Linked DNA regions of Persicimonas caeni. The main gene of each other region encodes a partner of the protein of the gene in region 2 in a complex. Links are inferred from orthologs where the notes say so. Each region holds a gene or a part of one and is shown on either strand. Other genes may lie near its edges.

Region 1 (5,413 bases), 1.9 Mb from region 2 along the record:
GCGCGCCAACTTCTGCGCCAGAGCGGGCGCTTCGAGGCGACGATCCAACAGCTGCAGGCTGTCCCACGTGACGAGGCCGCCAAGTCCGATGAGGCAAAGGCGGACAAGCTCGAAGGTGACGAGGCTGCCGAGCGGCGCACCACCGCGCCGATCGAGAGGGTGGCTCGCGACGAAGAGACTCCCCCTGCAGAGAGCCAGACGGCACACCGCACCCGTCAGCCGACGCCGATCGCCACGCCCAACGGAGACGTGAGCGCCGAGGACGATTTCCCCAAGCGCTCGCCCGCCGACCAGACCTCCCCGGGAATCCAGGTCGCGCGGTTGTTCCAAGACGAAGAGGACGAAGAACTCCAAGAGCCGGAAGAGTCGGCCGAGCAGGCCGACGAGGCTGTCGATGCCACTCAGGCGGAGCCGGAGCCCGAGGCCGCCCAACAGGCCCAGCAAGAAGAGCCTCGTAGCAGTGCCGAGCGGCGTGCCGCGTCGGTCGAGGAGGCGGCGTCGGTCAAGCGCGAGGCGTCGCGAAGTGTGCGCGAGAGCGCGCCGTTTGCGGCCATCGACCCCGACGAACTTCCCAAGGCCGACGACGAAGGCGACGTGGTCGAACAGTCGGCAAGTGCCGAGGAGGCCGTCGAGCCGAAAGAGTCGGCCGAGCCAAAAGAGGCGGTCGAGCAAGAGGAAGCGGCCGAGCAAGAGGAAGCGGCCGAACAGGAAGAGCCGGAGGAAGCGGCCGAACAAGAGGGGACGGCGGAGCAAGACGATGCGCCGGCGGAAGAAGACCTCGACATCGATCGCTCGGACCGGGTGACCGAGGAGATTTCGGCCGTCGACGACGAAGAAGAGATCGTCGAGCCGATCGAAAAGCCGGGCCGGATGGCCGACGAGGTCACCGAGCCGATCGACGAGGAAGAGGAGTCCGCCGACGAGATTCCCGCCGTCGACGTCACCCCGGCAGAGGCGCCCGCCAAGGTCGAGCGGTCGGCCGCCGACGGTCAAGTCGTCAAGGCCGAATACGACCTGTCGCAATCTCCGGGAAGCAAGGCTGCCGAAGCCGCGCCGGAGGCTGGGGAGGCCGAGAAGCAAGAAGAGCCGGAAGCCGAAGAGCCGGAAGCCGAAGAGCCGGAGGCTGGAGAGCCGGAGGCTGGAGAGGCCGACAAGCAAGAAGAGGCTGCTGACGAAGCGTCCGAAGAGGAACCGGAGGCCGAAGAGGCCGAGAAGGAAGAAGAGGCCGAGAAGGAAGAAGAGGCCGACGAGGAAGCAACCGAAGAGGCCGAGAAGGAAGAAGAGGCCGAGAAGGAAGAAGAGGCCGACGAGGAAGCAACCGAAGAGGCCGAGAAGGAAGAAGAGGCCGAGAAGGAAGAAGAGGCCGAGAAGGAAGAAGAGGCCGAGAAGGAAGAAGAGGCCGACGAGGAAGCAACCGAAGAGGCCGAGAAGAAAGTAGAGGCCGAGAAAGAAGAGGCGACTGCTGACGAAGAAGATGACTTCTTCCAGGAGTCTCTCGCCGACAAGTCGCACGAGGACGCCTTTTTCTCCGACGGTGAAGAGGGTGATTACGATTGGGAGTTCGAGGACGTCCCTCAGACGAGCAATCGTTGGGTGTATTTTGTCGCCGTCGCCGTTCTGGCGACGTTGACCGCGGTTGTCATCGCCGTGGCCACCGGCGACAACCAGACGCCCGAGAACGCCGAAGGCGACAAAGTTGCCGCCTCCGACGAAGAGCCTGCCAAAGAGGAGACTCCGGAGCCGGCCGTCGAAGCGCCGGTGGAGCCGGCCAAAGAAGAGGTGGCCGAAAAGCCGGCTGAAGAGACGCCCGAGCCCGAAGGCTTGAGCGAGGCGCAGGCGCAGATGGAAGCCGGCGTCTACGGCGCCGACGTCCAGACCACCGCCACGCAGACTGCCGTGGCCGTCGCCGGGGTCGACCCGGCCACTGCCAATCAGCAGCCCGTGGCCAACGCCGGCCAGGGCGACCAGCCGGCTGCCGGTGCAACCAAGCCGGCGGTGCAAAACAAGCCGCCCAAGACCGAGCCCGCCAAAAAGCCCGCGCCCCAGAAGCCCAAGGCGAGCGGCAACAGCTTCGACGACCGTCTGGCCAGCGCTCAGCGCCTGGTCAATCGCGGCCGCAACAGCCAAGCGCTCGACGCGCTTCGCAAGTTGAGCAAGGAGAAGCCCGGCCACGGCAAGACCGCCTACCTGCACGGCCAAGCCGCGCTGGGGGCCGGACGCAACGGCGAAGCGATCAAGCAACTGTCGCGCGCCGACCGCCTCGGCTACCGCAAGGCGAGTATGTACCTCGACCTGGCCACCGCCTATCAGCTCAGCGGCGACATCGGCAAAGCCAAGGGCGCCTACAAGAAGTTTCTGAATCTACAGCCGTCCGGCAAGCGCGCCGACGAGGTTCGCTCGATTCTCGAACGGCTCTGAGAGAGTAATCCATGCTGGTCTTGACCCTCGAGTCGAGCTGCGACGAGACCTCGGCGGCGATCATCGAGGACGGGAAGAAGATCCTGTCCAACGCGGTCGCCAGCCAGATCCCGGTGCACGCCCGCTACGGCGGCGTGGTGCCCGAGCTCGCCTCCCGCAATCATATTCGTGACATCCACCCGGTCATCGATCAGGCGCTCGAGCGCGCCCAGAAGACTCTCGACGACATCGAGGGCTTCGCGGTGACCGCCGGTCCGGGGCTGGTCGGCAGCCTGCTCGTCGGCGTCGAGACCGCCAAAGGGCTCGCCTTCGCCAAAGACCGGCCATGTGTAGGCCTGAACCACCTCGAGGGCCACCTGACCACGGTCTTGTTGGACCTCGACGAGGTCGGCACCCCCGAGTTTCCCTACGTGGGCCTCATCGCCAGCGGCGGCCACTCCGACATCTACATCGTCCACGAGCTGGGCGATTACACGTTGCTGGGCCGCACGCGCGACGACGCGGCCGGCGAGGCCTTCGACAAGGTCGCCAAGATGCTCGGGCTGCCCTATCCGGGCGGCGTCGAGATCGACCGACTCGCCAAGACGGGCGACCCGGCCGCGATCGACTTCCCGCGGCCGATGTGGACGCGCAAGAACCTCGATTTTTCGTTCTCCGGGCTCAAAACCGCGGTGCTCCAGCATCTCGAGGAGCACGGCATCCCCGAAGGCCAGGCGCTCAACGACCTGTGCGCCTCCTTCCAAGAGGCGGTCGTCGACGTGCTCGTCATGAAGGTGATGACGGCGGCCCACCAGAACGATATCGGGCGAGTGGTGCTGTCGGGCGGCGTGGCCTGTAACAGCCGCCTGCGCCAGGCCATGCGCGCGGCCGGGGACGAGGCCGACGTCGACATCTTCATTGCGCCGGCGTCGCTTTGTACGGACAATGCGGCTATGCTGGGCGCCGTGGCCGAGTTCTACCTGCAGCAGCTCGACGCGCCGGGCTTTACCAGCCACGGGCTCAAAGCGCGCGGGAGCATGCCGCTGGGCGTCAGCAAGCGCACCAAGGCGCGTACTCACCGGTAGCATCCACCGCTTGCACCCGTCGGTCGGTGTCGAGCGGGTCGATTGGTCTCGCAGTTGTTTGAGGAGGAGTATTTTGCTCGGAGAGGATGCCAAACGCAATCAAATGATGGGTGCGCTCGAAGAGCATGCTCAAATCAAGGCGGCGCTCGTGGTCGATCGCGCCGGCTCGGTGCGAGCGCGCGTCGGCCGAGCTCGCGCGCTCAAGGCCACCGCCGGCGCGACCGAGCCGATGGTCGCCACCGGCCTCGACGCCAAAGAAAACGTCTACCTGGTCGGCGCGGGCAAAGACTTCCTGATCGTCATCTTCGACGACGGCGTCGACTTTGACGCCATCAAGCGAGACGTCGACGCGCTCATCGCCGATCTAGAACTGTAACCGAGCTTCCCGGATCTTGGTTTGCCGAGTCTGGGCTTACCGGGGTTCGACTTATTGGGTCTTGTCTTCGGCAGGCGCGGACATCTTGTTGGCTTCTTCCTCGGTGATCGGCTCGGCTTCGAGCCCGCCGGTCATGATGACCATGGGGATGCCACCGATATTCTCGGCGCGCAGCGGGGTGCGCTGGGTGATGAAGGTGCCCAGGCCGGCATACGCCGCCATCGAGATCAGGAAGACGACCAGCGACTTGACCGCTTCACCGCTGGTGATGGCCACCAGCATCACAAAGTGCAGCGCGCCGGCGCCCAAAATGCCGAACAGGCCGAAGTCGCGCAGCACGAACGTGGCGAAGTTGGATACCACCGCCGCGATCACCGCGCCCACGAACGTATTGTGCTCGGGGTCGGTCTGCAGCACTTTGAAGCCGATCAGATAGACGAACACGTGCACGATGGCCGCTGCGATATAGAATGTGGACGGCGTCCAGGTGATGGCGGCTTCGGCCAACATGGGCATGTTGGCGATGGGAGCGATGAGGTCGACCAGCATGAAATCCTCGTACTGCGCGTTCAGGCTTCAGAGTCGTTAGCTTTTGGCTTGTTATCTTCGTCTTCGTCGATCATCGCTTCATCGACCGGAGGCTTGCGCGTGCCCGGCTTGGGCTCGGCAGCGTCCGTCGACGCACGGCGTTGGTGCTCGGGGGTGATGTCGACGGCATCGGGCCCGGGAAGGCTGCGTGCTCGTTTGGCGCGCATCTCGCCGAGCGCTTCGCTGATGTCACCGAGCTTTCCGAGTCCGAAAATACAGATCACGATGACGATCAGCAGGATGATCTCGGTCAAGCTGGGAACCATAAGCGCTTTTCCGCGAAGAAATGATCCACGATTGGTCGGCCAAGATCAAGAAATCCAACTGCTTGACTGGCCCCGTGGGCCAAGTTGTAGCAGGCTACATCCATTTGCGAAAGAAAGTTCCCGTCGTGAATATTTTAAAAGTGTGCGCCTGTTATACATCGAGGAACGTCCCAAGCTGGAGACATGAAGATGAAAGAGGCCGTCAAAACCTACTTGGATAAGACCCGCGACCTGCCCACCAGCGTCATCTTGGTCTTCCCGCTCTTTGTGCTCTACCAGCTCGGGCTGCTGGCCACCGGTGGGGTGCGTAACGGCGTCGACTTCGTGACCGACGTGCTGATGGCCCTGGCCGGCCATAACTTCTGGAACTACTTCCTGATCAACTTGGGGATACTGATCGCCTTCGGCCTGTCGCTGATCTGGCTGCGCAAAAAGGGCGAGTTCAACCCGAAGCTGTGGCCCAAGGTCATCGCCGAGAGCACGGTGTACGCGTTTTTCTTCGGCGCCGCCGTCATCGGCATGATGCGGGGGCTGGGCCTCGACGTGCTGCTGGCGTCGGGCGCCGGCGCGGTCGAGTACGGCGTCTTCGACAGCCTGGTGTTGAGCATCGGCGCCGGGCTGTACGAGGAGCTCGTCTTCCGCCTCTTCTTGATGGGCGGCATGTTTTACGCCGGGGTCAAGTGGGTCAAATGGCCGGCGTG
Region 2 (5,429 bases):
GCGCCAGGCGCGGGTCGTCGACGGCGAGCAACTCGCCGTCCTCAGTCTTGACGCCCAGGCCGAGCGCCTTGCTGATCTTCAAGCCCGCGAAGCCCTGCTCGACCGCCGTCTCGAGCGCCGCCGCGGTCGACTCGCCGAAGTCGGCGTCGTCGACGTCTTCCCAGTCGACGTTGAAAAAGAGGGCGATGCGCCCGTCGAATTTGTCGGCCTCGGCCAGGTTCGCCTGGCGGTAACGCGGGCTTCCGCCCCCGCTCATATTCACCATGCGGTACAGCCCGTTGTCGTCCATCACCTTGATCGCCACCGGGTAGGCGTAGGGCGACAGGTGGGTGTGGACGTCGTGGGCCTTCCAGTCGCCCTGCAGCGCGTCGCCTTGGGCGCCGGCGTGCTCGTCGGGCTTTGCCGTCTCTTCCTCGGTAGCGACCTGGTCGGTCGGTTTCTCTTGCTTGTCGCAGGCGCTCGTGGTGGCGGCTAGCGCGAGCAGAAGTCCGAAAATGTAGGTGGTTTTCTTCAACGCTGGCTCCCGAGGCGAGGATGGGTCCTCCTTCTTGGTAAACTACCTCGGGCGCGGATTCAATTGTGCGTGTGGGGATCGCGTCTATGACGATCAAAAGCGCCACGTCGTCCCCCCCCAGCTCCGCTACGCTTCGCAGGGGGCTATCGAGCTACGCTTCGCAGGGGGCTATCAAGCTACGCTTCGCAGGGGGCTATCAAATGGGGATTCCGCCCAAGGGCTCCAGGTGGTGAGGGGATCGGTAGAAGTAAGGTGTACGCCACGCGAGCGTCAGGGCGGTACGGTGCGAGAGGCGTATGGTGGGGATGGAGCCGGGCCCGCGGATTGCGAGCCCGGAGGGCGTTAGGCGATTTGATAGCCCCCTGCGTAGCCGTAGGCGGAGCTGGGGGGCCGCGATTCTCGATGCGTCAAATCAGGTTGCAGGCAGCTTCCGGAGAGCTGTCGTTGAAGACGTTTTCTTTGACGTTGCCGTCGAACGTCACGCCCTCGCAGCTGCTGATGGCGGCGCCGTCAGCGATGTAGATGCCGTGGCCTTCGCTGTAGTTGATGGCGGTCGACTCGAGGTCGAGCGTGCCTTTGGCGAGGAAGATGGTCGACTGGTTGTTGGTGTTGCCGCTCCAGGCGTTCGAGCCGCCGTACTCGATGGTGGCGTGCGAGATGCTGTTCGCCGTGGAGTTGCTCTTGAAGCCGATGCCGTGCCAGTAGCCCTCGACCTTGTTGACGCCGGTGATCAGCACGGGGTTGTCGGCGGTGCCGGCGACGATGAGCGAGCCTTCTTCCTCGACGTGGAGTTCGTCTTCCTCGCCGAATTCGACGGTCACGCCCGCCTCGATGGTCAACGCGGCGTTGACGAAGGTGCGATCGACGACGCGGTAGGGCACGCCCACATCCTTCCAGGACTGGTCGGTGCTGACGCTGGCACCGTTGGTGTGCGAGACCTTCACGATCTGCTCGTCGTTGCCGGTGAACTGCGAGGTGCCGGCCATCTCGCCCACGCGGTCGGGAGCGATCCACATCGGGACGTCGTTGTTCTCGAAGGTGTTGTTGGCAAAGCCGCGCAGGTCGGATTGCTCGAAAGCCTTGAGCGCGTAGTTGGCGTTCTCGCGGAAGGTCGAGTCGACGATCTCCATCTTTCCAACCACTCGCAGGGCTCCGTAGGAGCTGGGGTCGCCGCTCCACAGATAGCCGCCGCCGTGCTCGACGACGGTATGCTGGAAGAGGTTGTCGGCCGTGTTGGAGGCAACTTCGATGCCCTGCCAATGGCCACGAAGCGCCTCTACGCCGCGGAACGTCACAGGGTTACCCTCTTCGCCCAGGGCGCGAATCACGCCGCCGTCTGTGTTCACGAGGATTTGAACTTCTTCCTCGTTCTCGACGGTCACGCCCGGATCGAGCGTCCACTCGGCGTTGATGAACGTGCGGTCGCTGATGCGATAGGGCACGCCGACGTCCTTCCAGGTGCCGTCGGCGGTGATGGAGGCGCCGTTGCTGAAGCTGACCTGCACGTACTGGTTGTCGTTGTCGACGAACTCGGAGGTGCCGGCCATGTCGCTGACGCGGTCGGGCGAGAGCCAAGCAGGGGTCTCGTTGCTCTCGAAGGTGTTGTCGGCGAAGCCGCTCAGGTCGGCTTCTTTGTACGCCTGCAGCGCCCAGTTGGCCGACTCGCGGAACGTGGAGTTGGTGATCTTGAGCTTGCCGACCACGCGAAGCATGACCAGCGAGTTGCCGGCGCCGCTCCAGTTGTCGCCGCCGCCGTACTCCATGACGACGTGATCGAAGGCGTTGTCGGTGCTGTTCGTCTCGACGAGGACGCCTCGCCAGTGGCCGCGGATTTGCTCGACGCCGGTGAAGAAGATGGGCGCGTCGGCGGTGCCGGCGGCGTTGATGCGCCCGTCGGCGGTCACCTGCATATAAGCATTTTCGGCGAACTCGATGACCACGCCAGGTTCGATGGTCAGCGTACCGTCGTTGACGGTGATACGGGTGTTGACCCGGTAGCACGACCCGCCGGCGAGCGTCTTGCCGCCGTTGACCATCTCGGGGGTCAACTCGGGCGCCTCGCTGCAGTCGGCCGAAGGCTCTAACTGGCCATTGTTAGTGTCATCGTCGGTAGCCGGACCACAGGCGGTCCCCGCCGTAATGACGGCACAACTCAGCGCTAGCAGGCTCTTCTTTACTGCTCTCATGGGATTCCCCTCAAATTGAATGATTCATTGTGATGCTGGCCGCAAAAACACATGTCGCGGCCACGTACGAAGTGGCTTCGCCGTCGGGATCAATTGGCGAGCATGGCATTTTGAGGGGAAATTAACGGTTGCGGGCGTTGAATACAAGCAAAATCGCAGAATTTTTAGAGTCAACCCTTGTAGTTCAACTCGGCATCGGTCGGCCGAATATAATTCGGCTCCAACGAGGCAACGTCGGCGAGGTGGCCGTGTTGGGCTTTTTGGCGGCCGATTTGGGCGAGGCCGACCGCCGAGGGGCCGTCGGCCCAGGCGGGCATGAGGGTGACGTCGGGGGTCTCCCAGTTGACGTCGGGCATGTCCCAGTCGGCCAGTTCGTCGTATTTGCGCGGGCCGTCGCCCACGATGATGACGGGGCGCGAGGAGCTCGCCAGCTCGAGGATTTTCTGGCGCATGGCGGCCGGTGAGGCGGTGCGGTCGGGCTCGAGTTGGGTCAGGTGGGACTCGTCGTAGGCGTATAGCCCGGCGTAGACCTCCTGGCGGCGGGCGTCGTACATCGGGCAGACGGCGGCGAATTGGTGGCCGATGGCCACCGGGTAGGCCAGGGCGGCGAGCGTGGAGACGCCCACGATGGGGATATCCTCGGCGCGGGCGAGGGACTTGGCGATGGCCAGGCCCACGCGCAGGCCGGTGAAGCTTCCCGGACCCACGCCCACGGCGATGAGGTCGAGGTCGCCCACCTCGAGCTTGTGCTCGGCGAGCGTCTGGTTCAGGTGGCTCAGCAGCGTGCTGCCGTGGTTGAACTTCACCTTGCGCTGCGAGTGCTCGAGGACGGTCTCGCCGTCCATCAAGGCCAGGGATTGGGTGCGCGTGGCCGTGTCGATGGCGAGCACGCGCCGCCAGCTCTGTTCGGTACTACTCATTCTTGGTTGATCCATTCCGCGATGTCTTCCCAGTTGCGTTCGATATCGTTTTTGAACGCCAGGACCATCAAGAACACAATCATGGCGATGCCGATATAGGCGGCGATTTGGCGGGTGCGGTAGCTAAGAGGCCCGCGCTTGACCGCCTCGAGGGCGTACAACAGCAAGTGGCCGCCGTCGAGCACCGGAATGGGCAAAAGGTTGATGATGCCCAGGTTGATGCTGATGAGCGCCATCATCTGCAAGAAGGGCTGCCAGCCGGCTTTGCCCGCTTCGGCGGCGAGCTCGCCGATCATGATCGGGCCGCCCAGGTTGTCGAGGCTGACGCGTCCCTGAGCCATGCGCACGAAGCCCATGACGATCATCTCGCAGAACTCCCAGGTCTGCTCGACGCTCACCTCGGCGGCGTAGGCCATCCGGGGGAAGAAGGGGAAGGCGACCTCGGGGGCGGCGACGCGCTCGGAGATGTGACCCCAGCCGATATAAACGCGGTAGCGCTCCTGGTTGCCCTGGCCCTTGAACTTGGTGACCTCGGGGGCGAGCGTGGTCGTGACGGTCTCGCCGTCGCGCTCGTAGCTGAGCTCGTACTCGGGCTCGACCTCGATATCCTCGACGCCTTCTTCCTGGAGCTCGACGATCTTTTCGTTGACGTCGTTGGTGATCTTTCGGTTGAGCAGGCTCCAGTTGGAGTGCTCGCGCCCGTCGAGAGCGACGAGCTTGTCGCCGGTCTGCAGGCCGGCCTTGGCCGCCGGCGAGTCCTCTTCGACCTTGGCGACGAACATCTCGGCGGGCTCGAGGCCGAGCTCGTAGCCGTCGTCGGTCTTCGTGGCCGAGGCGGTGATTTCGTCGACCTGCTGGGCGTAGAAGCGCGCGTAGCCCGGGTCGACGGGCACGCGGTGCAGCACGACCATGTCGAGGGGCTCGCCGCCGCTCTGGCGCACCTTCGACTCGACCTCGTCGAAGCGCTCGACGTGCTCGCCGTCGACCGCCTCGATCTTGTCGAAGGTCTTCAGGCCGGCTTTGGCGGCCGGCGAGTCGGGGTTGGAGATGCCCACGGTGGTGCCGTGGGGCTGCAGGTGGATGCCGAGCATCCCGTAGGTCTGCTCGCGCAGGCCCATGAAGTCGGTGGTGCGCTTGGTCTCGGGCTCGACGCGGACTTCGTGGCGCTCACCGTCGCGGATGAACGTGACGTCGATCTCGCGGCCGTACGACTCGCCGATGGTCTCGGAGAGTTCGTGCCAGTAGGTGACTTCCTCGCCGTCGATGGCCACGACCTTGTCGCCGGGCTGCAGGCCGACTTCGGCGGCGGGCGTCTCGGCGAAGACCTCGCCGATGACCGCCGGCGGGGCGGTGCCCTGGGCCATGGTGGCCACGAAGTAGATGACCACCGGCAGAATCAGGTTGAAGACCGGGCCGGCCAGCGCGATGAGCGAGCGCTGCCAGATGGGCTTCATCATCAACGCGCGATCGCGGTCCTCGTCGGCAATCTCTTCGACCTCGCCCAGCTCGTAGCCGAGCATGCGCACGTAGCCGCCCAGCGGCAGCGCGCAGATCACGTACTCGGTCTCGCCTTTGGTGTAGCTGACCAGAGTCGGGCCCATCCCGATCGAGAAGCGCAAGACCTTCACGTCGAAGAGCTTGGCGAAGATGAAGTGTCCCAACTCGTGGACGAAGATCAGGACACCGATGAGGATGATGAAATAGACGAAACTCATGAGCGATCGTGTGCCGGGTTGGCCGTCGCGCCCGAGGCGCGCATGGGCGCCGCTTTAGAGCACGAAATGAGTAAAGAAGATGTAGAACCAGGGC

What was found. Proteins that work in one complex are often made in the same cells at the same time.
Region 1: the proteins of tsaB (region 2) and tsaD are in contact, whole or in part, in a solved structure (PDB 4WQ4), measured with the Escherichia coli proteins. The link is inferred for Persicimonas caeni from one-to-one orthologs.

The regions. Positions count from the first base shown.
Region 1 is NZ_CP041186.1:2,921,621-2,927,033, reverse strand. Bases 1,472-4,455 are described here. They hold tsaD (tRNA (adenosine(37)-N6)-threonylcarbamoyltransferase complex transferase subunit TsaD), read left to right. Parts: upstream 1,472-2,429; coding sequence 2,430-3,482; downstream 3,483-4,455. Other genes in these bases: FIV42_RS10745 (twin-arginine translocase TatA/TatE family subunit), read right to left, coding at 4,428-4,455; FIV42_RS10750 (hypothetical protein), read right to left, coding at 3,910-4,407; FIV42_RS10755 (hypothetical protein), read left to right, coding at 3,556-3,858; FIV42_RS10765 (response regulator), read left to right, coding at 1,472-2,418. Outside these bases: more of FIV42_RS10765, read left to right, coding at 1-1,471; more of FIV42_RS10745, read right to left, coding at 4,456-4,712; FIV42_RS10740 (CPBP family intramembrane glutamic endopeptidase), read left to right, coding at 4,902-5,413.
Region 2 is NZ_CP041186.1:993,544-998,972, reverse strand. Bases 1,746-4,745 are described here. They hold tsaB (tRNA (adenosine(37)-N6)-threonylcarbamoyltransferase complex dimerization subunit type 1 TsaB), read right to left. Parts: upstream 3,621-4,745; coding sequence 2,871-3,620; downstream 1,746-2,870. Other genes in these bases: rseP (RIP metalloprotease RseP), read right to left, coding at 3,617-4,745; FIV42_RS03765 (hypothetical protein), read right to left, coding at 1,746-2,700. Also shown: FIV42_RS03770 (amidohydrolase family protein), read right to left, coding at 1-514; more of FIV42_RS03765, read right to left, coding at 922-1,745; more of rseP, read right to left, coding at 4,746-5,335; FIV42_RS03750 (phosphatidate cytidylyltransferase), read right to left, coding at 5,390-5,429. UniProt on the Escherichia coli protein: Required for the formation of a threonylcarbamoyl group on adenosine at position 37 (t(6)A37) in tRNAs that read codons beginning with adenine.